DNA from 4 places in the Variovorax sp. PBL-E5 genome. Region 1 is predicted to be linked to each of the others. Evidence: predicted binding sites of a transcription regulator. Region 1 holds the regulator's gene; each other region holds the start of a gene.

Region 1 (7,587 bases):
GCCATTGCGCGAGGAGAGCGTCGCGTCCACGCGACGCTGCACCTGCAAAGCTGTCGAGCAGGAAAACCTGGCTTCCGGCCTGTGCTGCAATCTGGGCAATACCGCGCCCCATGGCGCCAGCGCCGATAACACCTATGTTGGAAAAGTTCACAGTCATTTGATAATTGTCCCTCGGTGAATGAATAGCCCTGACCCTCGTGTCAGAATGTGTCAACTTTTGATTGCCTTTCGCACCCCCGCTTATTTTGCAATTCCCACGCCTTGCGACGGTCCTGGTCCTCCTGGGATTCGCCATTGAATCATCCGCCTTGACGATCGGTCGGCCCCAGGGGTCTACCTGGATCGGCAAGCCGCTTGACATGGCGATCCCGCTTTCGCTCGATGCCGCCGACTCGGGGGATTCCCTGTGTCTGGGTGCCGATGTCGTGCAGGGCGATACGCCCGTGGCCGATGGACGTGTGACTGTAGCGCTTGAACCAGGCTCAGGTCCGAGCAACCCGCGCATGCGCATCCGTTCCCGAGCGCCGGTTGAAGAGCCCGTGGTCACGGTGACGGTGCGTGCGGGCTGCGACATGAAGTCCACCCGTGTCTTCGTGCTGCTCGCCGACGTGCCAGCGGATGTCGCCTTGCCAGGTGTTTCTTCGTCGGGTCCGCAGGCATCGTCCGATAGGTCGCAGGGGGCCGCGCGTGGGTCATCGTTCGGCGAGGAGAACGGGACGTCGTCGAACCTGTCTCAGCGACGGCGCAGCAGCTCGTCCGCAGCCGTTGCGCGAGCGCGTGATCGCAACGCGCCGCCGCCGCGCCACCGTCCTGCACCGGTGCCGCATCGGGTCGTGGTCGCGCAAGCGCCGGCCGCGCCGCGTGCCGCTGCGCCGACGCCGCAACCGGCCGCCGAGCCGAAGCACGAGGTGGTGACTGGCGCACCCCGTCTTCAGCTGGAGCCGATGGAGCCCGTTCCCGCCGTGGAGGCGGGGCTCAAGACTTCTTCGCAACTTGCGGCGGGGCCGGTCGCCGAAGATCCGGCCCGGCGCGCCGAGGCAGCGAGCCAGTGGCGTGCCATGACGGGCAGCGGATCCGAAACCGCCGAGCGCGACGCGCAACGCATGCAGACGCTGGAGGCCACCCTGGCGACCTTGCGTCAACAGACTGCCCAGAACCAGCGTACCCTGCTCGCAGTGCAAAGCGAACTTGCCGAGGCGCGCGAGAGCCGCTATCGCAACCCGCTCGTCTATGCGCTGATCTTTCTCTTGCTGCTCGCTCTGCTGGCCATCTTTATGTTGTGGCGCCTGGCACGACGGGCTGCGGCACCTGCCTGGTGGGGCGAAGCGTCACCGCGCAAAGAGGAGCCGCCGACTCGGTCGAATCCGCGCAGCGTTTCGTTCGACGACGAACTCGATTCGGATGCCGACCAGGATCCGGCGTCTGCACGTCGCAGCGCCAATTCCACCACCTTCGGTGCCGCGCCTTTCGCGGCGCTGGAGCCCGACGAGGACAGCGGCTTCGACGAACCGATACCGCATCCGGCGCGTACGCCCGATGGCGCGCCGGTGCGGCCGGTCAACACCGAAGAGCTGTTCGACGTGCAGCAGCAGTCGGACTTCTTTCTCTCGCTGGGCCAGCATGACCAGGCGATCGCGGTGCTGCGCGAGCACATCGCCGCCAATCCCGGCACGAGCGCCCTGGCATACCTCGACCTCCTGCGGATCTTCCACTCGCTGGGACGCCAGGAGGACTATGCGCGGCTGGCCGAGGAATTCGAGCGTGCGTTCAATGCCGATGTGCCGGTGTTCGAGAAGTTCACCGACACGGGCAGAGGACTCGAGCACTACCGCAGTGCCCTGGCGCGCATCGAGTCGCAGTGGCCGGCGCCAGGCACCCTGGCCCTGATCGAGGAACTGGTGTTCCGCAAGCCCGGTTCGCACGAAGAAGACGCCTTCGACCTTGCCGCCTACCAGGAGCTGCTGCTGCTGTATTCGGTGGCCAAGGAAGTGATCGATCCGGACAGTGCGCCGCCCGCACCGGTCACGCCGCATTCGTTCCTCGATACCTATGCGCACGACCAGCAACCGACGGCCTCGGCGCCTGTCGAGCCCGAGAGTCCGCCCGAGCCCGTGACGGATGGGCCGACGCTGCCGGCATCGATCTATGGCGCGATCGACCACGGCCTGCAGCACGATACGGTCCTGGTTCCGGATGCGCCGGTGGCGGCGCCGGGCCCGGTTCATGGCGCGTCGCACAGTGCAGCTGTCGGCGAGATGGATCTTGCGGAATTCGACAGGACGGCTTACGAGACCATTGCGGCGCCGATGGAAACGCCCAAGCCAGTACCGCCGATCGACCCGAATGTGATCGACTTCGAACTGTTCGATCCGACCACCGAGGCGGAAATCGCGCCGCGGCCCGTCAAGCCCGTCAAACGCTGAGCGCTGCGCCGCGCGCCAGCTGCGCGCGGTCCACCGCCATGCTGAGCGCCAGCGCCAACAGCATCGTCACGAGGCCGACCCAGCTCATCCAGCTGGCGGCCTCATGGGCCAGCAACCAGCCGCCCGTGGCAGCGCCGACGGCCTGCCCCACGTAGATGCCGGAACTGTTCAGCGCGACCGAGCCGGGCGCAAGCACCGGCGCGAGCGAAACCAGTCGCGCCTGCTGCGCCGAATTGGCCGCGAAGCAGCCCAAGCCCCAGGGCACCAGGATCAACGCCAGCCATCCGAGCGTGATTCCGAGCGGCCACAGAAGCAGGCTCACGCCGATCAGCACCGTGGTGATCAACACCATGCGCGACGCACCGATGCGGTCGATGTAGCGGCTCACCAGCACGTTGCCCGCGAGGCCGCAGATGCCGAACCAGCCCCAGACGAGGCCCAGTTCGCTTGCGTTCGCGCCCAGGGTCTGCCGGAGAACGGGCGCGAAATAGCTGAACAGGACAAATTGCCCTGCACCTTGCAGGGCAGTGACGGACACGACGCCCATCAGCAAGGGATTCCTGAGCACGCGTCCCCAGGCCTCGCGCGACAACGCGGCGGGGCGGATGCCGGCCGGAAGCCGGGACCAGATCCCGTATGCGCTCAGCACGGAAAGAAACGCGATCGCCGCGAAGGCCGTCCGCCACCCGAAGTGGCCGCCGATGACCGCGCCGATCGGCAAGCCCAGCACCGAGGCCACGGACCAACCCAGAAAGACGAAGGTGACGGCGCGGCCTCGCTGTTCGGTGGGCACCAGCATGCCGATACACGCGGCCGCTTGTGCGGTGAAGATGGCAGGCGCGACGACCGTGAGCATGCGCACCGCCAGCAGGCCGCCGAAGTTGGGCATCAGCATGGCGAGCAAATGTCCGGCGGCATACCACAGCATCGTGCAGCTCAGCAGGATGCGGCGATCCCACCCCGCGACCACGGCAGCCAGCAGGGGTGCGCCCAGGCACATCACGACCGCTGCTGCGGTGATCAGCTGGCCGGCGGTCGCGGCGCTGACCTCCAGCGAGGTGCTGAGTTCATTGAGCGTGCCGGGCACCACCATCACGCCCGTGCCGATCACGAAGTTACCCGCCAGCAACGCCCACGATGCAGCCGGCAATGCGGGCTGCTTCAACGACGGACCTGCAGCGCGCCGGGATTGACGATGTTGGTGGGGTTGCCCTTGATGAAGCTGACGACGTTGTCGAAAGCCTGGCCGAAGTACATCTCGTAGCTGTCCTGCTCGACGTAGCCGATGTGCGGCGTGCAGATGCAGTTCTCCAGCCGCAGCAGCGCGTGGCCCTGCAGCGGCGGTTCGCTCTCGAACACATCGATCGCCGCCAGTCCGGGCCGGCCGCGATTGAGCGCGGCGAGCAGGGCATCCTGTTCGACCAGTTCCGCCCGCGAGGTGTTGACGAAGAGTGCGGTCGGCTTCATGCGCGACAGATCTTCCAGCGTCACCAGCCCGCGCGTGTCGTCCGTCAGGCGCAGATGGATCGACAGCACGTCGGCAGCCATGAAGAACGCGTCCCGGTTGGGGGCCACCTGCAGGCCGTCGGACCTTGCCTTGGCGCAGCTTTCTTCGCGGCCCCAGATCACCACCTGCATCCCGAAGGCCTGTCCGTAGCGGGCGACCAATTGGCCGATGCGGCCGTAGCCCCAGATGCAGAGGGTCTTGCCCTTCAGCACCGAGCCGAGCCCGAAGTTGGGCGGCATCGAGGCCGACTTGAGGCCCGACTGCTGCCACGCGCCGTGCTTGAGGTTGCTGATGTATTGCGGCAGGCGGCGCATCGCGGCCATGATGAGCGCCCAGGTGAGCTCTGCAGGTGCCAGCGGCGAACCCGTGCCTTCGGCCACCGCAATGCCTTGCTCGGTGCAGGCGTGCACATCGATGTGTGCGCCGACGCGCCCTGTCTGCGAGATCAGCTTGAGCTTGGGCAGCTTCTCGATCAGTTGACGGGACACCTGGGTGCGTTCGCGGTTCAGCACGATCACATCAGCGTCCTTGAGCCGGATCGAGAGCTGTCCGATGCCCTTGACCGTATTGGTATAGACCTTGGCTGCGTATGCATCGAGCTTGGCGGCGCAGCGCAACTTGCGCACCGCGTCCTGATAGTCGTCGAGGATCACAATGTTCATGGCGTGCCATTGTGCCTCGCGTTGCCAACGCGCCGTGTCGGCGCGTGGCTGGACACGGTTCGGCCAGATGCGCGTGCGGCGAGGTCATCGTCTCGGCGAACGTCCGCGGCGCGGGTCTGGAACCTGCGCCGGCGACAGGCCGCTCCGTGTCAATGCAGTCCGGCTGCTCGTGGTGTTGCGTCCGCGGCCTCCAGGGCGGCCAGCCGATCGAGCTCGGCGCAGACGTCGACCATGCGGCCCGAAATCAACACGCGACTGGCACGCCCGCCAGATTGCTGGGCGTCGACCGTGCGCACGACGCGCAAGGGACGCATCGGCGCTGGCACTTCGGCCTGCGCCGATGCGCCGGGGTGCACCGCGCAGCTGGGCCGAACACTCACATACCGCAGGCCAGCCGAAGCGGTGCGGCGCGATCGACGAGCCGGCATCCAGCGGCTCGCCAGCGATTGCAGTGGTGTGAAAAAATCAGCAATGCTGAGAAGAGCGATTCCCATGTGAACTCCAGAAAATCAGAGGTTGAACACAGGCAGGATTGCTTTCATCGGCTTCGACAGGGTGATGGCCTTCGCCATACGCCCGCCACCTGTTGCGGCCGGGATCTTCGCGCATGCGGCTGCATGCGATGGCTGCCGCAGCTACATCAGCATCGTGTTGCGGATCAGGCCGACTGCAAGGCCTTCAATCTCGAAGGGCTCGCCGGGCTGAACCACGATGGTGGGGTAATCGGGATTTTCCGCATGCAGCTCGATGACCTGCTTATTGCGCTTGAGGCGCTTGACCGTCACCTCATCGCCCAGCCGTGCCACCACGATCTGCCCGTTGCGGGCTTCCTTGGTGGCCTGGACGGCGAGCAGATCGCCGTCCATGATGCCGGCGTCGCGCATGGACATGCCGCGAACCTTGAGGAGGTAGTCGGGCTGGCGCTGGAACAGCGTGTTTTCCACGTAATAGGTTTGATCGACGTGTTCTTGCGCAAGGATGGGCGAGCCTGCGGCCACACGGCCGATCAGCGGCAGCGCCAACTGGGCCATGCCGGGGAGGGACAGGGAGAACTGGTTGTTGCGGGATTCGTTGAGGGAGCGCAGCGCATCGCCCTTGAGGCGGATGCCGCGCGAAGTGCCGCTCACGAGTTCGATGACACCCTTGCGGGCCAGCGCCTGAAGATGCTCTTCGGCTGCATTGGCCGACTTGAAGCCGAGCTCGGCGGCAATCTCGGCGCGAGTGGGCGGAGCGCCGGTGCGCGCGATGGCACTCTGGATGAGGTCGAGAATCTGCTGCTGACGGGCGGTAAGCTTGACGGCAAACTGCATGAATGACTCCTTGCGGCACTGGCTGAATATCCAGTACCTGTATTTTTAACCAGTTTTAGAAAGTTGGCAAGCCATGGCCCAGGACATTCGAGACGGCCGGCGCCGCGTGATCGTGTTGGGGACGGGCGGCACCATCGCCGGAAGGGCGGCGGCGCCCGGTGACAACATCGGCTATGCCGCCGGCCAGGTGGGCGTGTCGGATCTGCTGAGCGGCATCGAGGCGCCGGACGGAATTTCATTGTTGGCGGAGCAGGTCGCGCAGATCGACAGCAAGGACATGACGTCGGTGGTCTGGCGCGAGCTCGCCCTGCGCTGCGCTCACTGGCTCGCCGAGCCCGACGTGGCGGGCATCGTCATCACGCATGGCACCGACACGCTGGAAGAGACGGCGTTCTTCCTGCAATCGGTGCTTTCGCCGCACAAGCCCGTGGTTCTGACCTGCGCGATGCGGCCGGCCACTGCCCTGGCACCCGACGGACCGCAGAACGTGCGCGATGCCCTCGTGGTCGCTGCGATGCCAGGTGCACACGGCGTCGTGGCCGTGTGTGCAGGGACGGTGCACAGCGCGTTCGATGTGCGCAAGGTCCACACCTATCGGCTCGATGCATTCGATTCCGGTGACGCGGGCCCGTTGGGCTATGTCGAGGAAGGCGTTGTGCGGCTCCACAGAAGCTGGCCCGGCGCGGCCGCCGATGTCGCCTCAGGCCTGTTCGAACGGATGATCGAAGCGCGGACATGGCCTCGGGTCGAGATCCTGGTGAGCCACGCAGAGGCGCGCGGGAGCATCGTCGATTCACTGCTCCAGGAGCGCCGGCTCGGTGCGGCAGAGCCGGTACAAGGCCTGGTGCTCGCGGCCACCGGCAACGGCACGCTTCACCATGCGCTCGAAGAGGCAGCACTTCGGGCGCAATCCGCCGGTGTGGCCGTGGTGCGTGCGACGCGATGCGCGCAGGGGCGCATCCTGCCGAAAGCCGGCGAAGCGGAATCGATACCCAGCGTCGGCGCCTTGACGCCGGTGAAGGCGCGCATCGCCCTCATGCTGGAACTCCTGGGCAGCCCATCGACCGCCTGAGAGAACCGGAATGTTCGCGCGAAGGGGGCCGATCAGCTGCTCAACGCCGTGAGCGCGCGCTGAGTGATCTCATCGACCGTGCCGACACCGCTGATGGCGCGGTACTTCGGCGCCGCAGCCGGCTCGGCCTTGGCCCATGCCGCGTAATAGTCGACCAGGGGACGTGTCTGCTGGCTATAGACCTCGAGACGCTTGCGCACGGTGGCTTCCTTGTCGTCCTCGCGCTGGACCAGGTCGTCGCCCGTCAGGTCGTCCTTGCCCTCGGTCTTCGGCGGATTGAACTTGACGTGGTAGATGCGTCCCGAGGCCGGGTGCGAGCGGCGACCGCTCATGCGCTCGACGATGTCTGCGAAAGGCACGTCGATCTCGAGCACATAGTCGAGGTTGACCTGCGCCGCGCGCATGGCTTCGGCCTGCGGAATGGTGCGAGGAAAGCCGTCGAAGAGAAAACCGTTCGCGCAATCCGGCAGTGCGAGACGTTCCTTGACGAGGTTGATGATCAGATCGTCGCTCACGAGTGCGCCGGATGCCATGACGGCCTGCGCCTGCAGGCCGAGCGCGGTACCCGCCTTGACCGCGGCTCGCAGCATGTCCCCGGTGGAGATCTGGGGAA
Region 2 (7,587 bases), on a different replicon from region 1:
GTTGGAGATGCGCAGTGCCGCAGTAGCAGGGCTGGCCGGCGTTGCTGCTCCGAAGGAGAGCGGGTTGGGCGAGGCAGTCAGCACGGCCGCGGGCACATGGTCGACCCCCTTCCCGTAGAGCAGGACCTCGCGCTGGACGCCGCCGGCCGTCGCTACGGTCAATGCCGCAGCATGCGGCTTCAGGGCCTGTGCGGAAAAGGCGACGCTGACAACACAGCTCTCAGAGGAGGCGAGCGTCGCGCCACAGGTCGTCGACGTCGTGAAAGCGGCTGCATCGGCGCCACTCAAGCTTGGCGCGTTGAGTGAGAGCGCTTCGCTGCCGGAATTCGACACCTGGATATCAGCGCTGGAGCCTTGGCCGACTTCGAAGGACCCGAAGTTGAGGTACCGCTTGTCGACGACCAACGCCTGGTCGGCCGTCAACCCCTCCCCGCTCAGGGAAGCCATCTGGACTCCCTGAGGCGAGTAGACGCGAAGGTAACCAGTTTCGCTGGCCGCTGCGGTGGGGGTGTATGTCACGGTTACGGTGCAACTCTCGCCCTTCGGCAGTTTTACGCCACACGTGTTCACCTGAGAGAACCCTGAGCCCTGGATGTTCACGCCAGAAATGAGCGCATTGCCGGCTCCCACGCTGGAGATGGTGATGTCCTCGGGCGCGGAGGACGAACCCATCGAAACCGAGCCGAACGCGAGCCGCGACGGAGTGAATTGCAACTCGCTGCTAAGGCCAACGCCTCTGAGGGACACGGAGGCGGCCGGATTCACCGGGTCATTCGAAACAACGAGCAGCTCGGTTTCTCGAGTGCCACTCCCGTTTGGCGTGAACTGCACGCGCACCGCGCAGGATGCGCCAGGGGCTAACGGCGACCCGCAACTGTTTTCCTGGTTGAACTCCACCGTGCTGGCGAGGCCGACGTTCGTGACCTCGAGCGGCGCGGAGCCGACGTTCGTCACCGTCACCTCTTGATAGTTGGAGGTGTCCCCCTGCGACATCGCCTCGAACTGGAGTGAGCCGGGGGCAACTTCCAGCACGGGTGCAGGCACATGCCCTTTGAGGTGAACGAGCAGGTTCTGCCCGGCCTGGGAGGCGATGACCAGGTCGCCGATGGACCGTTCCACGGAGCTGGCCGTGTATTGCACGGTCAGGTCGCAGTATTCCCCGGCTGCCAGCGGCGCGGTGCAGCCGGTCGTGACCACAAAGTTCGCCGAGTTCGTCGCGTACGTGTGCGTGACCTCCGCGACGTCCGGACCAGCATTCGTCACGCGCACGACGCGGCTCACCGCTGTGCCGAGCGTTGTCGTGCCGAAGTCGACCTCGGACATGTTCGTGCTGAGTTGGCCCTTGGCGGCAGACGAGACGCCCTTGCCAGACAAAGCGACAGTTTTGGTGAGCGTGGTCTGTCCGGCGCCCGTCGGGATGGCCAGTTGAGCGCTGAATGTTCCGACCACGGCAGGCGAGAACGCGAGGGCGAGCTGGCAGGTAGCGTACGCGGGAAGAGTTGCCCCGCAGGTCGAGCTGGACGAAAACAAAGCCGCGTCTGGGCCACCCAAGGTGGGCGAACCCAGCGTGAGCTCCTTGGTTCCGGCGTTGGCCAAGGTGATGGTCTTCGTCGCCGGCGCTTCACCGACAACGACGTCGCCAAGCGAGACGGAGTCGGGGGCTGACAAGCGGCCGTCCACGGCACCTTCGCTGGGGTCCGTGTGGTCGCCGCCGAAGCCGAGCATCCCAACGTCACGGATGCTGCCGTCCCCACTCTTCACGCGGAGCGCGCCCACGCGCTGCCCCATGGCGGTCGGTATGAAGTTCACGGCAACAATACATGCGGCGCCTGGGCTGAGGCTGGTGCTGCAGTTGTGGCTCACCTTGAAGTCGGAACCCCCGTCCAGGAAGTACATCTGGCTGATGATGGCAGGGACATTCCCGACGTTCTTGACTGCAAGCTGCTTGACCGTGCTCGTCGTGCCGAGCTTCCAGGTGCCGAAGTTCCAGCCGTTTTCCGAGATTTCTAGGTCCGTGAGGAGACGTACGGCGTTGCCGATGAGAGAGCCCTCGGCGCGGCTGTTCGAGCCCTGGAGCACCAGGCTTCCGAATTGTGGGCCGGCCTCTTGTGGCATGAAGCTGACCAGCATGGTGCACTCGCCATGTGCCGGCACGGTTGAGCAGGTCTTCTCCACGGCGAAAGGAGCCGTGGCGACCGCGGTCACGTCCGTGGCGGCGCCGCCCCCGTGGTTGACGACCTTGACGGGCAAGGTCCGCATTTGGGTGCGAGCCACGTCCCCAAAATCGGTGAGCTCGGGCTGAATCTCCAGGTCAGCCTGGCCCGTCAGCTTGATGTCGATTGGAATGCGATACCGGAAATCGGACGCGGCTGCGCTGAGCGCGGGCTGGAGGACAATGGTTGCACTGAGGAGCGCGCAGACGAAGCGCTTGAAGGACGGACGCATTTTTCTAGACAGTTCGGACAGCGGCCCCCTGACGGATTCCGGGGGCTTTGGGCCTATAGCCAGGGACCGTCTAGTGCGGGGTTTTAGGCCCCTTCTTTTCAGGCCCATCCGCGGCGCGCAGAGAGGGCACAGCCGCGTCCCTCGTTCGGGGCGGCCTGCGCACGCGCGACGAGCTCTTGGCGAGGAGTTGGCGGCGGTACTGAAGCGCGCGGTGCCAAGACCTCGCCCCACAGGGTGTTAGGGGCCGTTGCGGCGACCTTGGGCCTTCCGGAGGTCGGTGGCCGCCTGTGCCTGAAGTCGGTAGGGGCCTTAGGCGGTCACGATGCGGGAGCGCCGCACGTCCCCGACTTGCGCGCCGCTGACTGGCGCCGTTGAGGGCGTTGCGCGCTTCCAGGCACGACGCGACAGCTCCTTGTTGACAGAGGCGACGTCGCCACTGTCGAGCAAGCCGGTTGTGAACATGGCAACGAGATTGTTGACAAGACTTCTGACCGTGGCAGGCAGGCCCGCGAGGTAGTCCGCTTCGGATTGCGCCGGGGCGTCAATGGGGGTAGCTGGCGCGTAGCGCAGGCCTTCGGGGTCAAGCCAGTCAGCCGGCACGTCAAAGGCCTTTGCAATGCTCTGCAGGCGGTCGCTCGGCAAGCCGCGCACGCCGGATTCTGCGTGGCTGATAGCAGTGCGCAGTCCCTGAAAATCGAGCGGCTCGACCTTCATCGCAAGCTGGTTGCGGGAGACGTCGGAAGCATGACGAAGTGCGCGCAGGCGCATCGATTGAGTCGGCCGCGGGGCCTTTCCCTTGGCGCCAAGAATGAGCCAACTACCCGAAACGCCGAACTCGGTGGCAATACGGAGAATCGTGTCGGGACGAGGGGTGGCGAGGCGCTCTTCCCACCCCTTCAGGACTGTCGCGGTGCTGTGGCCGAGGCGCGTCGCCATCTGCGCCCTGGAAAGGCCGAGCGCTTGCCGAAGGTCTCGCAGGCGGAAATGGATACCAGGCGCGATGTCGTCGAAGGACCATTCCCCTGTGACCTCAGGCAGTGCCGCGGTTTCGACATCGCCAGTGCCCTTGAGCAGAGTGGCCGAGTCCGTGGCGTAGCGGGACGCGAGCTTGTCGAGGTGGTCGAGGTTGACAACGGAGAAGACGCCTCGCTCGAGGCGGGAAACAGCGGCATGGCTGCCCTGATAGCCCAAGACCTCCTCGGCAATTTCGAGCGTGGTTTTGCCAGTCGCTTCGCGCAGCTTTCGCAGACGCGCGCCCAGCTCTAGGCGGTCGGCGAGGTCAAGCTTACGCTTGCGGGAGGTTGCATCGACCTGGTTGGCGGTGGCGGGCATTGGGTCCTCGAAACTACATTGAATTTAATGCGCTGCGGTTGCGGCGCTTGGGGTTATTGTACGACAGTGCTTGAACGAGCACCATCAGTATCAGATGCAAGCATTTTAGATTTAGCCGCACCGTAGTGGCGCCGGCGCCACCTGGTTTTTCTCAGGCCCGATATGGCCCAATCTGATTGCCGCCATCGCGCCCGTCGAACCGCCCGTGCAGGCCGCGCAGGCGCGGTCCCGGTCCGATGCCGCAGGCCTGCAAGCTGTGCGATACTGTACGGCCATCCAGTATCCTGGCCGCCGGCAATGTCCGCCCTTCCCGCTTACGCCGAGCTGCGCTGCGTCTCCAATCACACCTACCTGCGCGGCGCCAGCCAACCGGAGGAGCTGGTGGAGCGCGCTTCGCAGCTTGGCTATTCCGCTCTCGCAATCGCTGACGAGTGCAGCCTGGCGGGCATCGTGCGCGCGCACGTTGCTGCCAAGGAGCACGGCCTCAAGCTTCTGGTCGGAACCCAGGTCCAGGTTGCTTGCGGCCACCCCTTCACGTTGCTCGTCCTTGCGTGCAACCTGAACGGGTACGGGAACCTTTGTGAATTCATCACCAAGCTTCGGCGTGGCTCAGAGAAGGGAAAATACGAACTGCAGTTCGCAGACCTGACCGCCGCGGCCCTTGAGGACTGCGTCGTCGTCGCCTGCCCGAAGCGGATGTCGACCCCGGAACAGCTGGAGACAACAGGACGCTGGCTCCTGTCAGAGTTCCGGGGGCGTTGCTGGTTCGGCGTCGACCTTCTGCGCCTCATCGACGACGAGATGTGGTTGTACCGACTCCGCCAGGTGAGCGAGCTGACGGCAATTCCCTTGGTAGCCGCCGGCGACGTTCATTTTCATGTTCGCTCCAGGAAACCACTCCAGGACGTACTGACCGCTACGCGAGTTGGCCGCCCGCTGACGGAGTGCGGCCTCGACCTTCAGCCAAACGCAGAGCGGCACCTAAGAACGCGTCTTCGGCTGGCGCAAACCTACCCGGAGGATTTGCTTGCAGAGACGCTCAACGTGGCCGCGCGCTGCCAATTCAGCCTCGAGGAGCTTCGATACCAGTACCCCGACGAAGTGGTGCCGGACGGGGAGACGCCCTCCTCCTATTTGCGGCGCCTGACCTACGAGGGCGCCGGCCGACGGTGGCCAGAAGGGGTGCCGGCGAAGGTCCAGCTACAGATTGAGCACGAGCTGACATTGATTCAGGAGCTCCGGTACGAGCATTACTTCTTGACCGTCGCTGACATCGTCCAGTTCGCGAGGTCTCGCAACATCCTGTGCCAAGGGCGCGGGAGTGCCGCCAATTCCGTCGTCTGCTATTGCGTGGGCGTCACTGAGGTCGACCCAGCGCGCATGAGCGTCCTTTTTGAGCGTTTCATTTCCAAGGAAAGGAATGAGCCGCCGGATATCGACATCGATTTTGAGCACGAGCGTAGAGAAGAAGTTCTCCAGTACCTGTACCGGCGTTACGGACGCGACCGTGCCGCCATCACCGGTGTGGTGACCAGCTATCGGCCCAAGAGTGCGGTGAGGGACGTGGGCAAGGCGCTGGGATTTGACCTTGAGGTGGTAGACCAGCTTGCCAAGAATCATCAGTGGTTTGACGGCAAGGCGGTCATGCCGGAGCGTTTAGTGGAACTAGGCCTGTCGCTTGATGACCTGAAGGTGCGCCAGCTGATGTTGCTTACAGGGCAACTGCTAGGGTTCCCAAGGCACCTCAGCCAGCACACCGGCGGGTTCGTGCTCACAAGGACGGCGTTGTCTCGGCTGATTCCAATCGAGAACGCCTCGATGAAGGACCGAACGGTCCTGGAGTGGGACAAGGATGACCTTGACGCTTTGGGGTTTCTCAAGGTCGACTGCCTGGCTCTGGGCATGCTGACCGCCATCCGCAAATGCCTGGATTTCATCGGTCAGCGTAAGGGGTTCGTATTCGCGATGCAGGACATCCCGGCGGAGGACCCCGAGACGTACGAGATGATTTCGCGCGCGGACACCGTCGGAGTCTTCCAAATTGAGAGCCGCGCGCAGATGAGCATGCTGCCGCGGTTGAAGCCTCGGTGTTTCTACGACTTGGTGGTCGAAGTCGCGCTCGTGCGCCCCGGGCCCATCGTCGGCGGAATGGTGCACCCGTATCTGCGGCGTCGGCAGGGGCTCGAGCCCGTGACGTATCCAAGTGAAGCGCTCAAGGAGGCGCTTGGCCGCACGTTGGGCGTGCCCGTATTTCAGGAGCAAGTAATGCAGATTGCGATGCTTGCCGCGGGGTTCACCGCCGGGGAGGCGGACGGGCTCCGCCGAGCAATGGCTGCCTGGAAGCGCAAAGGCGGTCTGGAAAAGTACCATTCCAAAATCGTCGAGGGCATGACGACGCGGGGCTATGAAAAGGCGTTCGCCGAGCAGATTTTCGAGCAAATCAAGGGCTTTAGCGAGTACGGATTTCCCGAAAGCCACGCGGCGTCGTTCGCCCTCCTCGTCTATGCGAGCTCGTGGATTAAACGGCACCACCCGGCAGAGTTCCTGACCGCAATGCTGAACTCCCAGCCATTGGGGTTTTACAGCCCAAGCCAACTGGTACAGGATGCCAAGCGGCATGGAGTCGTCGTCCGGCCGCCCGACGTCATGCACAGCAACCTGGACTGCACGCTTGAAGACCTCCCGCATGCGCCGGCGGTGCGACTTGGACTTCGGCTTCTCGCAGGGCTGCGGTGGGAATCCGCGCAGCGCATCGTCGATGAACGCGCGCGAGGGCCGTTCGACAATGCTGAGGACCTTGCCAGGAGGGCGCGGCTCGAGCTGGCTGAGATGAAGTTGCTCGCAAGCGCAGATGCCTTGATGTCGCTGAGCGGCCACCGGCGGGTCGCGGTCTGGGACGCCGCGGCTCTCCGCTCTGTGCCCGAGCTCCTGCAGGAGGCGCGCGTCGACGAAGACGTCCTGGAGCTGGCGCCGGCGCCCGAGGGTGAAGAGGTGATGTTCGACTACGCTGCGACGGGCTTGACGTTGCGCAGCCATCCACTCGCGCTGCTTCGACCGTTGCTCGCAAAACGGGGGCTGGCCACGGCCGCCGACCTGCAGGACGTTGAGAACGGGGCGGAGGTGCGCTATTGCGGACTGGTCACTCTGCGGCAGCAGCCTGAGACGGCGAACGGCGTCATCTTCGTATCGCTCGAGGATGAGACCGGCGTGGTGCAGGTGATTGCCTGGCGCAGCATCAAGGAGGCGCAGAGGCAGGAGCTGCTGAACGCCCGACTACTTGCCGTCAAGGGCACTTGGCAGCGCGAAGGTGAGCTCCGGAGCCTAGTCGCAGAGCGGTTGAAGGACCTGACACCATTACTTGGTCGACTGCGAACCACTTCCAGGGACTTCCATTGATTTCTCAATGCCACGGCTAAACCGCTGAGCTATATCGATAGGGACATCCGCACCCGCGGGAATAGCTCGAGCGCAATCCGCGATGTTGGGGAACGCATTCGGAGAAGCCCCGCGTAAGCGGGGATAGCTCGTTCGAGAGGCACCGCAGCTCGGCGTATTGAGGGCACCTCCCGCGTCGGCGGGGATACCTCGTGCCATCACCCAACGGAGTTCATAGCCGCAACGTTCCTCCAGCGTAAGCAGGGATAGCTCGTAGTGCTCGTCCTGCAGCTCTACGATGAGCTTGTCTGCCCCGCGAGAGCGGGGATGTGCTTGGGCATAGCCCGCCCAACTCAACGCCCCTGGGTGTCGGGTTCCGGGACGTTCGGGCTTATAGCTTGATGCCTATCACCGTCGCCAAGGCGTCCAAGCGAT
Region 3 (7,587 bases), 3.0 Mb from region 1:
AGGCGTGGGCTGGGGCGGCGAGCTGCTGGTGCGCACCGCATCGGGCATGAAGACGGTCAGCAGCTCCGAAGTCAGCGTGCGGCCGCGCCGTACGCAGCCCTGACGATGCTGCGCGTCGTTGCCGTTCTTCTGCTGCTCGCGAACCTGGGGTACTACGCCTGGACCCACGGTGCGCTCGCCATGTTCGGGATGGAGCCGGCGCGCTTCAGCGAGCGGGAGCCGCAGCGCCTGCTGCAGCAGATCCGGCCGGAGGTGCTGCGAATCGACAAGGATGCACCTGCGGCGCCGGGGAGGCCCGCGTCGGCACCCGGGTCCTAGCTGGTGCCAATGCTGCGGCGATCGCCGGTGCCCGCATCGAAGCGCAGGCTGAAGCGCGTGCCGGGCGGCCGCTGGCCGGGATGCGCATCCTCCAGGCTCACCGTCGCGCCGTGCTGCCGCGCGATCTCGCGCACGATCGGCAGCCCCAGCCCCGAGCCATCGGCCTCGTTGCCGAGCACGCGGTAGAAGGGCTCGAACACCAGCTCGCGCTCGCTCTCGGAAATACCGGGACCGTTGTCCTCGACCTGCAGCACGATGATGCGGCCGAAGGGGTCGGCCAGCACCCGTGCGGTGATCACGCCGGGCCGCTCGGGCACGCAAGGCGTGTAGTTGAGCGCGTTGTCGACCAAGTTGCGCACCAGCTCCTTCAGCAGCGTCGGATTGCCTTCGAGCAGGACGCCGGGGGCGCCCGCTTCGGCACCGTCATAGCCGATGTCGATGCGCTTCTCGATCGCACGCGGCACCGCTTCGCGCACCACCTCGATCGTCAGGCGCGCAAGATCGCAAGGCTGCCGTCCGATGCTGGCGCCGCTGCCCTCCGCGCGCGCCAGCGACAGCAGCTGGTTCACCGTGTGCGTGGCGCGCACGCTGGCGCGGCCGATCTGTTTGAGCGACTGCTTGAGCTCGTCGGCATTCGCGCCTTCGCGCTGCGCGAGGTCGGCCTGCATGCGCAGCCCTGCGAGCGGGGTCTTGAGCTGGTGCGCCGCATCGGCCAGGAAGCGCTTCTGCGTGCCGATCGAGTCCTTGAGCTTGCCCAGCAGCTCGTTGACCGACAGCACCAACGGCACGACCTCGAGCGGCACGGACGATTCGTCGAGCGGGCTCAGGTCGTCGGGCCGGCGCTCGCGGATGCGAGCCTCGACCACCGACAGCGGCTTGATGCCGCGCACCAGCGCCAGCCAGATCAGCAGCACCGCCAGCGGCAGGATCGCGAACTGCGGCAGCAGCACGCCCTTGATGATTTCCATCGCCAGCACGGATTGCTTCTGCCGCGTTTCGGCCACCTGCAGCAGCACGGTCGGCGTGTCGGGCGAAGCGCCCACCACCCAGAGCGAGGCCACGCGCACCGGCTTGCCGCGCATCTCGCCATCCCGCAGGTACACCGTGCCCGGCACGGGCGGATCGTCGGAGTTGGGACGCGGGACATCGCGCTCGCCGCTGAGCAGCTGGCCTTGCTCGTCGAGCACCTGGTAGTACACGCGGTCGGTGCCGTCGGCCCGCAGGATCTCGCGCATCGGCTGCGGCAGCACGAAGTCCACGCCGTTCGGCCGTACCTTCACGAGGCGCGCCAGCGTCTGGGCGTTGTATTCCAGCGCCCGGTCGTACGGTGCGTTGGCGATGCCCTGCGCCACCAGCCAGGTGACCCCGATGCTGACCGGCACCAGCAGCAGGAGCGGCGTGAGCATCCAATCGAGGATCTCGCCGAAGAGCGAGCGCTGCGCGCGCTGGAAAAGCTTCAAGCGATTTTTTCGAGGCAGTAGCCGAGCCCGCGCACGGTGGCGATGCGCACCGGCCCTTTTTCGATCTTCTTGCGCAGGCGGTGGATGTAGACCTCGATCGCGTTCAGGCTCACTTCCTCGCCCCATTCGCACAGGCGCTCGACCAGCTGGTCCTTGCTCACCAGGCGGCCGGCGCGCTGCAGCAGGACTTCGAGCAGGCCGAGCTCGCGCGCCGACAGCTCGATCATCTTGCCGTCGATGGTCGCGACGCGGCCGGCCTGGTCGTACACCAGCGGCCCGTGCTTGATGGCGTTGCTGGTGGTGCCCATGCCGCGCCGTGTCAGGGCCCGCACGCGGGCCTCGAGCTCCTGCAGCGAGAAGGGCTTGGCCATGTAGTCGTCGGCGCCGTAGTCGAGGCCCTTGACGCGCTCCTCGACGCTGTCGGCGGCCGTCAGCACCAGCACCGGCAGCTGCGAGCCGCGGGCGCGCAGCCGCTTGAGGATTTCAAGGCCGTGCAGGTTGGGCAGGCCCAGGTCGAGGATCAGCAGATCGAATTCGCTGTTGGTCATCAGCGCGGCGTCGGCCTGCGAGCCGCTGGCCACGTGGTCGACCGCGGCGCCGGCATTGCGCAGGCTGCGCAGCAGCGCATCGGCCAGGACCTGGTCGTCTTCGGCAATCAGGATTCGCATGCGAGTCTCCACATGTCGCGGCCTTTGGAAGGCCGTCTGACCACATTCCCCGTCCGAATTCTAGGCCGCTGCATAGGCTTCGAGGCCGAGGGTGACCACGGTCGCGATCTCGTCGCCGACGCTGGCGCGAAACTCCTGTTCGGCTTGCGCCACCGCGTGGCGGAAGGCTTGGAGCCAGGCCAGGCCGTCGGCCGTGAACAGCACGCGCCGCGCCCGCGCATCGCGCGGATCGGGGCCGCGCGTCACCAGGCCCCAGGCCTCGCACTGGTCGACCAGTGCGCCCATGGCCTGCTTGGTCATGCCGGCGCGCTCGGCCAGCACGGTGAGCCGCGAGCCTTCGCGCGCGAGGTGGCGGGTGATGTGAACGTGCGCCGCGCTCACCTGCGCGCGTGCGGCGAGGTTCGACAGCGCGAGCGGCACATCGGCATCGTGCGCCATCAACGCCAGTACGCGCTCGTCGAAGCGGCGCATCGCATGGCCCAGCAAGCGGCCCAGATGTGTCTGGCGCCAGGTGTCGGGGTCGGCGGGAAAGGCAGGATCGGCCATTCGCAAATAGTAAAGCAAACTGACCAAAAAATCAGTTTTTCCCGATCTATCCACCCCTACACTACTGTTCAAGCATCCAGGCTGTAATTAAAAGCAGAAAGCGGATGCCCTCCACACAACCCATTGATATTCAAGGAGCTTTCCAATGGACGCAGTCGTCAAGGGCGCAAGCATCTCGGTCGCCAACAGCGAAAAGGCCAAGGCCCTCCAGGCCGCGCTGGCCCAGATCGAAAAGCAGTTCGGCAAGGGCACGATCATGCGGCTGGGCGAGGGCGAGGCGCTGGAAGACATCCAGGTGGTTTCCACCGGCTCCCTGGGCCTTGACATCGCGCTCGGCGTCGGCGGCCTGCCGCGCGGCCGCGTCATCGAGATCTACGGACCGGAATCCTCGGGCAAGACCACCCTCACGCTGCAGGTCATCGCCGAGATGCAGCGCCAGGCCGGTACCTGTGCCTTCGTCGATGCCGAACACGCGCTCGACGTGCAGTACGCGCAGAAGCTCGGCGTCAACCTGTCCGACCTGCTCATCAGCCAGCCCGACACGGGCGAGCAGGCCCTCGAGATCGTCGATTCGCTGGTGCGCTCCGGCGCGGTCGACCTGATCGTGATCGACTCGGTCGCCGCGCTCACGCCCAAGGCCGAAATCGAAGGCGAGATGGGCGACTCGCTGCCCGGCCTGCAGGCCCGCCTGATGAGCCAGGCGCTGCGCAAGCTCACGGCCACCATCAAGAAGACCAACTGCATGGTCATCTTCATCAACCAGATCCGCATGAAGATCGGCGTGATGTTCGGCTCGCCCGAAACCACCACCGGCGGCAACGCGCTGAAGTTCTACGCCTCGGTGCGGCTGGACATCCGCCGCATCGGCACCATCAAGAAGGGCGACGAGGCCATCGGCAACGAGACCAAGGTCAAGGTGGTGAAGAACAAGGTGTCGCCGCCCTTCAAGACGGCCGAGTTCGACATCCTGTTCGGCGAGGGCATCAGCCGCGAAGGCGAGATCATCGACATGGGCGTGACCGCCAAGATCGTCGACAAGTCGGGCGCCTGGTACGCCTACAACGGCGAGAAGATCGGCCAGGGCCGTGACAACGCGCGCGAGTTCCTGCGCGAGAACCCGTCGCTGTCGCGCGAGATCGAGAACAAGGTGCGCGAATCGCTGGGCATTCCGCTGCTGGCCGAAGCGGCCGACGGCACTGCGGACAAGCCCGAGAAATCCGAGAAATCAGAAAAGTAAGAGGCGCAGGTGGCATTCGCTGCGCCCTCGCTCAAGGGGCGTGCGTTGCGCCTCCTGAGCCAGCGCGAGTATTCGCGCGCCGAGCTCGAGCGCAAGCTCGCCAAATACGAGGAAGAACCCGGCACGCTGGCGCGCGCGCTCGACGAATTGGCGGCTAAGGATTTCATCAGCGAACCGCGTGTCGTCGCCTCGGTCATCCATCAGCGCGCACCGAAGCTCGGCGCGCTGCGGGTGCGGCAGGAACTGCAGGCCAAGGGCATCGCGCCCGAGGCCATCGTCGAGGCGGTGGCCGGTCTGCAGGCCAGCGAAGTGGAGCGGGCCACGGTGCTGTGGCGACGCCGCTTCGATGCGCCGCCGGCGGACGCGAAAGAGCGCGCCAGACAAACCCGCTTCCTGCTGGCGCGCGGCTTCTCGGGTTCGGTGGTGGCCAAGGTACTGAGAACGGACTTCGATGACTGACACACCGGATTCATTCGCGTCGCGCGTCATCACGCCGCGCGTGGCCTGCGCCTGGCAGCGTGCCTGTGCGCTCGCGGCCGACCCGCTGCGGCTGCCGGACTGGGCCAGCGGCCTGAGCGCGCCAGCGGCCAGGGCGAAGGCCCGGGTCAGAGGCCCAGCATCAGCTTGAGGTTCTGCACCGCGGCGCCGCTGGCACCCTTGCCCAGGTTGTCCAGCCGCGCGATCACCACCGCATGGCGATGGTCCTCGTTCGGGAACACGCGGATCTCGAGCTGGTTGGTGTCGTTGAGCGCCAGCGCATCGATCTTGCCGTCCGCACTTGGCGGCAGCACCTTCACGAACTGCTCCGGCGTGTTGCTCTTCGCATAGTGCGCAGCCAGCGCATCGTGCAGGTCGCTCGACTTCGGGCGGCCGGGCAGGTCGTCCAGATGCAGCGGCAACTGCACCAGCATCCCCTGCCTGAAGTTGCCCACCGAGGGAATGAAGACCGGCCGGCGGCTGAGGCCGGTGTATTTCATGATCTCGGGGATGTGCTTGTGCTTGAGCCCCAGCGCATAGGTCTCGAACAGCGGCGCCTCGCCCTTTTCGTAGGCTTCGATCATGGTGCGGCCGCCGCCGGAGTAGCCGCTGACCGAAGGCAGCGCGATCGGATGATCGGCCGGCAGCAGGCCGGCATCGACCAGCGGACGCACAATGGCGATCGCGCCGGTCGCGTAGCAGCCGGGGTTGGCCACCCGCTCGGCCTGGGCGACCGCCGCGCTCTGGCCGGCGACCAGTTCGGGAAAGCCGAACACCCAGCCGGACGCGGTGCGATGCGCGGTCGATGCGTCGATGATCTTGGGACGGCGGCCCTCAATGCGGTCGATCAGGGCCACCGATTCACGGGCCGCGTCGTCGTGCAGGCAGAGCACGACCAGATCGACGCCGGCCATTAGCGCGGCCTTGGCGCCTGCGTCCTTTCGCAGCTCGGGCGCGATGCTCGCGAGTTCGATCTGCGGCATCGTCTGGAGCCGCTCGCGAATCTGGAGGCCGGTGGTGCCGGCTTCGCCGTCGATGAAGACCTTGAGCATGGTGGGGGCCTTGGAATTGCCTCTGTGGAAACCGGATGTGACTGCTGGAACGGATCCGCACGTTGGTGCGGCGCACCATGATACAGTTCCTGGTTGTTCGCCGCCCCCGCCACCCGGGCGTCGTGGCCCGCGGACAACAGCCAACAACTCTCCCGTTCTCAACCTCGTTCCGAGAGACACCCTCATGAAGATTCACGAGTACCAAGGCAAGGAAATTCTTGCCAAGTTCGGCGTGCCTGTGCCGCGCGGCATTCCGGCGTACACGGTGCAGGAGGCGGTCGAAGCCGCCCAGAAACTCGGCGGCCCCGTGTGGGTGGTCAAGGCCCAGATCCACGCCGGCGGCCGCGGCAAGGGCGGCGGCGTGAAGCTCGCGCGCTCCATCGACGAGGTCAAGAAACTCGCCGGCGAAATCCTCGGCATGCAGCTCAAGACGCACCAGACCGGCTCCGAAGGCCAGAAGGTCCGTCGCCTGCTCATCGAGGACGGCGCCGACATCAAGAAAGAGTACTACGTCTCCGCCGTCACCGACCGCGCGACGCAGAAGGTCGCGTTCATCGTCTCCAGCGAAGGCGGCATGGACATCGAGGAAGTGGCCCACTCCACGCCCGAGAAGATCATCACCGACTACGTCGATCCGGCGGTCGGCCTGACCGACGCGCAAGGCCGCAAGCTCGCTGCCGGCATCGGCATCCCCGAGGCTTCGCAGGCCCAGGCGGTCGACGTGCTCCAGAAGCTCTACAAGATCTACATGGAGACCGATGCCTCCCTGGTCGAGATCAACCCGCTGATCCTCGAAGGCAACGGCAACATCAAGGCGCTCGACGCCAAGTTCAACTTCGACGCCAACGCGCTGTTCCGCCATCCCGAGATCGTGGCCTACCGCGACCTCGACGAAGAGGACGCGGCCGAAGTCGAAGCCAGCAAGTTCGACCTCGCCTACATCAGCCTCGACGGCAACATCGGCTGCCTGGTCAATGGCGCCGGCCTCGCGATGGCGACCATGGACACCATCAAGCTCTTCGGCGGCGAGCCGGCCAACTTCCTCGACGTGGGCGGCGGCGCCACCCCCGAGAAGGTGACCGAAGCCTTCAAGATCATGCTGAAGAACAAGAACGTGAAGGCCATCCTGGTCAACATCTTCGGCGGCATCATGAAGTGCGACACCATCGCCACCGGCGTGATCGCGGCCTGCAAGGCGGTCAACCTGCAAGTGCCGCTGGTGGTGCGCATGAAGGGCACCAACGAAGTCGAAGGCAAGAAGCTGCTGGCCGACTCCGGCCTGCCGATCATCAGCGCCGACACCATGGCGGAAGCGGCCCAGAAGGTCGTGGCAGCGGTCAAAGCCTAAGGAACAAGTCATGTCGATCTACATCAACAAAGACACCAAAGTCATCACCCAGGGCATCACCGGCAAGACCGGCCAGTTCCATACGGAAAAGTGCCAGGAATACGCGAACGGCAAGAACTGCTTCGTGGCCGGCGTGAACCCGAAGAAGGCCGGCGAGTCGATCTTCAATATCCCGATCTACGCCTCCGTCAAGGAAGCGGCCAAGCAGACCGGTGCCACCGTGTCGGTGATCTACGTGCCGCCGGCCGGCGCTGCCGCCGCGATCTGGGAAGCGGTCGAAGCCGACCTCGACATGACGATCTGCATCACCGAAGGCATCCCGGTGCGCGACATGCTCGAGGTGCGCAACAAGATGAAGGCCAAGGTCGCTGCCGGCGGCAAGGAAACGCTGCTGCTCGGCCCGAACTGCCCCGGCCTCATCACGCCCGACGAGATCAAGATCGGCATCATGCCCGGCCACATCCACCGCAAGGGCCGCATC
Region 4 (7,587 bases), on a different replicon from region 1:
CGCGGCAAAGTCGAGCAGACGGTTATACGGTGCAGGACCACTCGAAATGACGAAATGACACTCACCGCTCCCTCTCTGCTCCTTCTTGCACTGGCCTTTGCGGGCATCGCCTTTCTTGGCGAGTACGTGGCGCTGGCTCAAATGCGGCGTTGCGCCTTCAGCTCCGTCCCGCTCGTGCGTACAGCACGCCGCGCGCTGTACCCAGCTCTGCTGGCTTGCGCTGGCTTCTTGCTCTACGCAGGTTCAGTCAACTTCCGGCTGACTGTTGTCTCAATGGCCATCGGAACGTTCGTGGGCTGCATCATTGCCCTTCCCTCGTTGTCGCGGGGCTTGCTGTATCAGCCGACGATGCGCCTCATCGCGCCTGTGATGCTGGTCTTCGTCGTGGGCAGCCATATCGATGGGGTAGGCGCGGCCCCGACGCTGGAACTGGGCTTGCTCCCAGCCCTATCGACCCTGCTGGTGTGCGGCCTGCTCTGGCTCATCGCGGAATACCGGCATCACCAGGACATGGAGCGCCTTCGGGACTGAAATCTCCGACCTCCGACGACGCCACTTCCATTCTGAAGCCGCCCTTCCCCGGGCGGCTATTCTTTTGGGCTACCGGGTACGCACCAGTGGCCCGGGAGCAGGTAAATCGCACGTCGCCATCGCTATACGTCGCATCAAGCAACCCAAGGAGGTGACCATGCGCAAGCAAAACGGCGGCGGCAGCGGCTGCTAGGCCAAACCCAACTCCATCGCCCCTTCACGGGCTCAACTGCATATTAAGGAGGTCTCGATGCGCAAGCTGCACGACGGTGACGGATTCGCATGAATCCGCGCCACCTGCCCTGCAACCAACCAAGGAGTGCTTCATGCGAACTGAAGGCTACGGCCTAGGCTGATTCCAAGCCCCCGCTATCCGGCGGGGGTTTCTTCTTGCCGGGAGCCCCTAGCTTTGGCCCTATCAGGCCTATACGGGACTGCTAGGCACGGGCGGCGCGCATCAGGCATCGCTAGACGAATCAGACCATTGACCACAAAGGACCTGAAGCATGACCATCAACTCCTGGACCAACCTGCCCGACCCCTGCGAAGCGCCGCCGGCCGCGGTGAGCTACCGCACCTTGTTTGACGTAACTGGCGACGAGAAGGATAAGGACACACTCCTTGTGCCGCGCGAGGAGCTGCCGCCGTCGCCTGTCCTTGCCCGTGACGCTGTGCTTGAAGAAGCCGGGGCGCTCTGTGACCAGGTTGCGCTGGAGTACGGAGGCGTCGCGAGGAGCAAGTTCGCCACGGAGTTCGGCAAGCAAATCCACCAAGCCATGGCGAACGGCGCGCACAACGCAGGCACCCGTATTCGCGCGGCGCTCTCGACTGCCCCCAAAGCCTCACCCTCGGACGAGCCCGAGTTCATTGAAATCGGCTAGCGCTTGATTTCCGGTCCCCTGCCTGCGCGAGCCGCAGCGGGGGATTTCTTCTCGCCTTTGCGGACCGTCCCAGCTCGGGCGTCAGCCGTTGCCTAGACGAGGAAGACCCCCTCAAGACAAAGACACACATGACCACGAAAGCCACCCTGTTGCGGCGCATTGACGCATTCCTCAAGACCAAGAAGAAGTCCGATGGCGGCTTTGCTCCCGTGGACCCGAAGGAGATGGAGGACCTGTACGCCATCGTGCGGGGCCTCATCGAAGTCAAGTACGAAGAGGACCCCGACGGTGACGTTCCCGTCGAAGTCATCCTGACCGACCGCACGCGCTTCGAGCGACCGTTGCACTTTCCGGTGCAGTACGCGCACAAGCCGGTTGATGGCAAGAGCGAGTTCGACCTGCACCTGACCGCGGCATCCTCGTATGGCGCCCTCTCGAAATGGGCAGGCGAAAATGCAAGCCGGCACCTGGATGCGGTGAAGTCAACGATACGCGATGCGACCGAGAAGCATCGACCCCTTGTTGTGCAGGGCGTGCGCTACCTGGCCAAGCAACAAGCCCCTGTGTCGGCCGTCGATGTAATCGACGTGATGACCAAAGAAGCCGTGAAGGCGTACAAGCGCAACCCCTGCCCGGTCGACTACAAAGACCGCAACCGCTGGGCGGACGCCTTGGCGAGCGCTGGAACCAAGAAGCTGGGCATCAAGCTGCACGCGGGTTCCTGCATGCATACGACAGGCGGTGTTCGCATGTACTTCGAAGTCCCCTCGCTGGACACCACAGTCCGCGTCGAGACCGGCAGCAATCCGGAGTTCAAGCCGGCTGCCAAGAAGCCCTCCAGCCAAGACTGATTTCAACCTCCCCTCCTTCTAGCTCCCTCGGCAATGCCCTGGGAGCTTTTTCCCGCTTGACCGCGGCGTGTTCGCTAGACGAAGGAGGTAAACAAACTTCAAGGGCACCCAATGACTACTCTCGCATTCCAAATCTTCGACTGCCTCCGCGGTCACACGATAGAGCCTTTCGAATACAAACCCGGACGCCACGGCCGCCGCGGAATTGGCCTCAGGCTCGAGCCTCAGGATGCCGAGGCCTCCCCGGGCGCGCGTGCATTGCACCACGCGTGCTTCGACTACTGGCAATACTGGCGCGGGACTTCGCAGGCGCTTCTAGTCGACAGCCTGACCGCCGACCAGCGCTACCGATGGAAGGGCGACCTGACTCGCATCTACGCCAAGCTGGAGATGGCCCGCGGTGAGCTTCGGCAGGCCACGGGCGAACCCGCAACTCCGTGGATTCGGGCGCTTCTCGCGCTTCCCGCTGGCATGGACCTCGGCAGTCAGCGCGTGCTGCTGCGTGGGCCGTTGCGAGACCGGGCCGCCCAGCACCAGCGCGAAAGTGGAAAAATCGTCCTGACGGCGGAGCCTGAGGACCATCGGCGAGGCTTTGACCTGGCCTTCCGCCTTTCAGAAGGCAATCTGGTGCACACGGGCAAGATGTCGCTCTCCAAGGGAGCGACTGAGGTGCCGCCGAAGACCTTGGGCGATGACCTTGACCGAATCATCCGCCTACGCCGAGAAGGTATTCGCGGCATCGACCACCTGATGGCGCAGTACCTGGCTGGTGAAATCTTCCCCAGCGCAATGCGTGAGGAGCAAGACCGGAGAGACGCAGCGGCCCTGGCACATCGACTGGTGCGCGGGCTGAGCATGCGGGACAAGGCCTTGCTGAAGGGCCAGATTCATTTGCTGAGCGACCTGCTCTGATTTCCCTAAAACGGACGCGCCTAACCGCCGTCCGTTTTCTTGCGCGAGTCACCCTAAAACGGTTCTAGCTCGAAAGCTTTATAGCTGCTATAATGATGGCTTTTAGGGCTCTTAGGCACGCGAACCCGCGAGCCTGGAACGGGTACCCACGGGCACCCAACGAGCTCCATTCAAACAACAAATTCAGGATGTGACTATGCCCGCTACCCAAGAACTGGCAAGAAAAGCTGCAGTGGACGACCACATCACGAAGGAAGTCGAACTCCTGATTCAGCGTTGCACGGCAGCTGGGATTTCCGCCGGCGAGGCACATGCCTCGCTGTGCTACCGCGTCTTTCGAATGAACATCGAGGCGGGCGCCGCCGAGGAAGCAGCGCGCGAGGGTCCGTTGAATCGACTCTTGCAGGACGCCTACGACTACCTGATGGCGGGCAAGAAGAAGCTTCACCTCGAGACGTGCGAGGCGTGGCTGCTCGCAAAATTCGGCGCCCGCATTGGCGATGTCGTTGAGATTAACCGGGACACCTGGGAGGAGCCGCGCCAGGTACTGGTGGACCGCTTTCGCATCCTGTGGATGAAGTACGACGGCCTGCAGACGGGCTATATGTGGTTTCAGGGGCCGTGTTCGGCGACTCCCGCTTTCATGCCTAGAAAGGAATCGGGCGAGCAGGGCGTCTCCGTGTTGACTCCGATTGAGGTCGTGAGCCCCAGCGCACGGATGCGCAACTTGTACCCGGACCGCTTCGCCCCTCGGATACGCCTGGACGACTGAACGGATTCCACCGCCAATAACAGATGAGCGCCCTTACGGCGCGCCTCATTTTCAATTTCTTGAGTTTCCATGAGAGAGCAACCAGCACGCCCGCACGTCTACCTGGCCGGGCCTGACGTCTTCTTCCCCGAGCGCGCCGAGATTTTCAAGGCGCTGAAGGCCCATTGCGAGCAGCTCGGGATGGTTGCCCTAGTGCCGTCCGATGGCGGCCTGCCGGACGGGTTCGGGGGCACCGAGGATGAAATCGCCCAGCGAATCTACGACGCGAACATCGAGCTCATCCAGCGCGCGGACGGCATTGCAGCCAACCTGGTGAACTTTCGGGGGACCGAACCGGATTCCGGAACCGTCTATGAGGTGGGCTTCGCTGTGGCGCTCAAGAAGCCGGTCGTTGCCTACGGCGTCCCTGCCGGCACTTACGCATCCCGAGTAGCCGCCACTCTTCCCTGCGAATCGGACGGCCGCGGTGGCCAGTGCGAAACCGCCACGAAGGTTCACGTCGAAGGCCTCGGGCAGCGCCTCAACCTCATGCTGTCGCGTTCCGCCGAGATTGCGCCGTCTGCGCGCGCAGCTCTAGACCGAATTGCCAGCCACTTCCAGCAGGTTGGGCTGCTTCAGGCCCAATAGATAAAGCTCGCTGGGTAGTTCAGTACCCCTTGTGGCGCTTAGTGAGTAATCGCAGTTGCATTCCGCGCGGAGAACGCCAGAAGCATCGCCCCGACGGCTTGAAAGCCGGCGGGGCGAAATAATCAGGCGGGGAAATCCGGCATTGGGCAGGGCGCTACATAGCGCCAGTAGTCGGAGTTCAGGTACAAGCCTGTTCCGACGTTGCCGGAATGGCTCCATTTGCGCGCCCCCGGATTCCATTGCGCAACGACCAAGCCGAAGGAATGGCCGTCCATGTCTTTGACCTCCAGCCAGTGATGCTCGGCGGTCTTCAAGTTCGGCGGAACGGGTTGCTGGGCTTTGCGAGCCGCGAGGTCGATTCGGGGGTGCAGCATGATTGAGGGGGTGAGTTGGCCTCCTTCGTGTAGCACCAAGGCGGGCCGCGCCCTCTGGGGGCGCCGCACACAGAAACAGGGCACATGTCCAACTTTCCCGTAGCTCAGACACACGAAAGTGAGACCCTTGCTCCTCGGCTGGAAGGCTCCGGCCAAACCCGACTCGCCTGGAGGGGCTGCTGTACGCGCCTGAAAAGGCGCGTAAACTGGACGTCCATACAGTACCGGAGCCCGTCATGGCCGCCCTTCTGGAATGGGCCGACGATGACGACGCGCCGGCCCTGCCGTCCCGCCGCGTCAAGCCCGTCCTGAAGCCGGGCGAGTTGCCCGCCTCCGTCGAGGCTGCCCTATGGCGCGGCGACCAGCTTGGCTCGCCTGTCACCAAGGTGGTTCCCACCGGCTTCGCCGCACTCGATGCAGAGTTGCCGGGCGGGGGTTGGCCGGCCCGCTCCCTGACCGAACTGCTCCAGGCCCAGCCGACCGTGCTCGAGTGGCGCCTGCTTGCCCCGGCAATGCGCCAGGTTGTGGCTGATGGCAAGGATATCGTCATCGTGGGACCGCCGAAGGCTCCCCACCTGCCAGGCCTGCGCGATGAGGGCATCGATGAGCGCCGAATGGTCTGGATTCAGGCGGCGACGCCGGCGGAGCGCCTATGGGTCACCGAGCAATTGGTGAAGGCGAACGCAGCCGGAATGCTAGTGGCCTGGCTCCCGCAAGCGCGTCAGGAGCAGATTCGACGGCTTCAGGTGTGCGCCCAGGGATGCGACAGCCCAGTGGTCCTGTGCCGGCCCGCCGCGGCCCAGCACGAGCCCTCCGCGGCGCCGCTGCGCCTGCAGGTGAGCTATGGCGTCGACTGGGAGCTTCAGGTGCACCTGCTGAAGCGCAAAGGCAGCACCCATGACGGCGTGCTGCACCTGCCGTCAATTCCCCGCGGCCTGGCGCCGCTCATCACGCCCCGGCTGTCGAAGCCGAGCGTGCTCCTCGCCGCGCGCAAGCCTCGCGTGACCGCTGGAGAACCATCAGATGCTCTGGGCAGCGTTACTTCCCGACAGCCAGCTCTCCGACACCCAGCGCACTGAAGCAATCCGTGGCCTGGCGGTCTGGTGCCTCCAGTTCACCCCGCGCGTCAGCATCATCGATGCGGCTTCCGCTTCTGCTGCGGTGGTGATGGAGCTGGAGGCGAGCGTGCGCCTGTTTGGCGGCAAGCGGAAGCTCGTCGAGCGGGTGAAAACCGAGGCGGAAGAGATGGGGGTGGGTCAGCTTGCCTGGGCCCCGACCAGTCTCGCCGCGGTGGCGGTCGCGCGCACGGGTCAATCGAACGGGTTTTCCAAACCCCTCCAGGCCCTGCTGGACGCCCTCCCCGTCGAAGTTCTGGCTTCCGCCGCGGCGCATGCCGCCATCCTTGAACGCATCGGATGCCAGACCCTCGGCCAAGTGCGCGCCCTCCCCCGTGGCGGGCTGAGCCGGCGCTTTGACAAGGAACTGTTGGGGGCTTTGGACCAGGCCTATGGCCTCAAGCCGGAGGCGCATGCCTGGGTGCAACTTCCCGACACCTTTGCTGCCAAGCTCGAGCTGATGTCTCGCATCGAGATGGCGCCGGCGCTTCTCTTTGGCGCCCGTCGGCTCCTGCTCCAGCTGTGCGCCTGGTTGGCCGCAAGGCGGTCCGGGACGACAGCTTTCACGCTGAAGTGGTGTCACGACGCGATGCGCGCCAAGGCAGCCGGAGATGGCGGCGAACTGTCGGTTCGTACAGCGGAGCCAACGCGCAACATCGAGCACTTGAGCCGATTGCTGGCCGAGAACCTGGCCAAGGTCGAGCTGCTGGCGCCCGTGGGGGACCTCGCACTGGTGGCAGACGACGTTCGCCCGCTCGAAGAAAACAGTTTTTCGCTGCTGCCTGAGACGCTACCGGACGGCGAAGGCCTGGCATTGGTGCTGGAGCGCATCGCCGCGCGGCTGGGGCCAGAGCGGGTCTTGCGACCTGTCATCCTGGAGGACCACCGGCCGGAATGGATGTGCCATTGGCAGCCTGCTCCGGACAAGCGCCCAAGGCAGGTGGCGCGCCTACTCGACTGCCCTCAGCCCACCTTCATCCTGCCCAAACCACTGCGCCTGGCCTCCCGTGAGTCACAACCCCTGTACCAAGGCCCCCTTAAGTTCTTGATAGGCCCGCATCGCATCGAGCATGGTTGGTTCGACCGGGTCGGTGAGAGCTTGACTGACCAGGCGTCGCCAGGAAAGGCCGCCACCTCCGACCAGGTCGAAACACGTCACGTTGCGCGTGACTATTTCGTCGCGCTGAGTGAGCATGCTGGCTTGCTATGGGTGTACCAAACCCGCCTTGCGAGCGAAGAAAGCGCATGGTTCCTCCATGGCGTATTCGCTTAATCGGGCGCACGACCCACCCGTTGCGAGATGCATCCGAGCTCAAAAGAAAGCCCCTACTCGAGGGGCTTGGAAGGAGTTCATCGGGTGCGCAGCAATGCGCGGACCCCGGGGTGTACGAGTCCTGGGGCGCTGCGGCAACTCGGCGTGGAGGTGCGGGGTTGAGGTACCCGCTGTGTTCCGACCCTGCGCCAAGCAGGCGGAGCACTCCATAGGTTTACGGGTCCGAAAGTCAATGCCGGCCATGAAACCGT

What was found. Region 1 encodes LexA, which represses DNA repair genes until DNA is damaged. Its sites were predicted from a motif close to ACTGTATNNNNATACAGT; they were not measured.
Region 2: a site for LexA is predicted at 4,041-4,058, ahead of WDLP6_RS29965 (error-prone DNA polymerase). Genes of this name have one in related genera too.
Region 3: a site for LexA is predicted at 3,073-3,090, ahead of recA (recombinase RecA). Genes of this name have one in related genera too.
Region 4: a site for LexA is predicted at 5,154-5,171, ahead of imuA (translesion DNA synthesis-associated protein ImuA). Genes of this name have one in related genera too.

What each region holds. Positions count from the first base shown of each region.
Region 1 covers NZ_LR594671.1:2,567,855-2,575,441, forward strand. The annotation lists gene WDLP6_RS12505 (3-hydroxyacyl-CoA dehydrogenase) at 1-157, opposite strand, end outside; gene WDLP6_RS12510 (tetratricopeptide repeat protein) at 222-2,423, shown strand; gene WDLP6_RS12515 (MFS transporter) at 2,413-3,588, opposite strand; gene WDLP6_RS12520 (D-2-hydroxyacid dehydrogenase family protein) at 3,585-4,592, opposite strand; gene WDLP6_RS12525 (hypothetical protein) at 4,742-5,086, opposite strand; gene lexA (transcriptional repressor LexA) at 5,228-5,902, opposite strand; gene WDLP6_RS12535 (asparaginase) at 5,976-6,974, shown strand; gene adk (adenylate kinase) at 7,007-7,587, opposite strand, start outside.
Region 2 covers NZ_LR594672.1:448,251-455,837, reverse strand. The annotation lists gene WDLP6_RS29975 (choice-of-anchor D domain-containing protein) at 1-2,445, opposite strand, end outside; gene WDLP6_RS29970 (helix-turn-helix domain-containing protein) at 2,755-3,777, opposite strand; gene WDLP6_RS29965 (error-prone DNA polymerase) at 4,075-7,173, shown strand; gene WDLP6_RS35565 (helix-turn-helix domain-containing protein) at 7,561-7,587, opposite strand, start outside.
Region 3 covers NZ_LR594671.1:5,534,290-5,541,876, reverse strand. The annotation lists gene WDLP6_RS26900 (biotin--[acetyl-CoA-carboxylase] ligase) at 1-103, shown strand, start outside; gene WDLP6_RS26895 (sporulation protein) at 106-318, shown strand; gene WDLP6_RS26890 (sensor histidine kinase) at 315-1,778, opposite strand; gene WDLP6_RS26885 (response regulator) at 1,775-2,446, opposite strand; gene WDLP6_RS26880 (MarR family winged helix-turn-helix transcriptional regulator) at 2,507-2,992, opposite strand; gene recA (recombinase RecA) at 3,138-4,229, shown strand; gene recX (recombination regulator RecX) at 4,239-4,688, shown strand; gene argC (N-acetyl-gamma-glutamyl-phosphate reductase) at 4,835-5,758, opposite strand; gene sucC (ADP-forming succinate--CoA ligase subunit beta) at 5,943-7,106, shown strand; gene sucD (succinate--CoA ligase subunit alpha) at 7,117-7,587, shown strand, end outside.
Region 4 covers NZ_LR594672.1:463,701-471,287, reverse strand. The annotation lists gene WDLP6_RS30025 (hypothetical protein) at 55-531, shown strand; gene WDLP6_RS30020 (hypothetical protein) at 1,038-1,412, shown strand; gene WDLP6_RS30015 (hypothetical protein) at 1,541-2,263, shown strand; gene WDLP6_RS30010 (hypothetical protein) at 2,375-3,175, shown strand; gene WDLP6_RS30005 (hypothetical protein) at 3,408-3,947, shown strand; gene WDLP6_RS30000 (nucleoside 2-deoxyribosyltransferase) at 4,017-4,574, shown strand; gene WDLP6_RS29995 (hypothetical protein) at 4,697-4,888, opposite strand; gene imuA (translesion DNA synthesis-associated protein ImuA) at 5,185-6,027, shown strand; gene WDLP6_RS29985 (Y-family DNA polymerase) at 5,972-7,336, shown strand.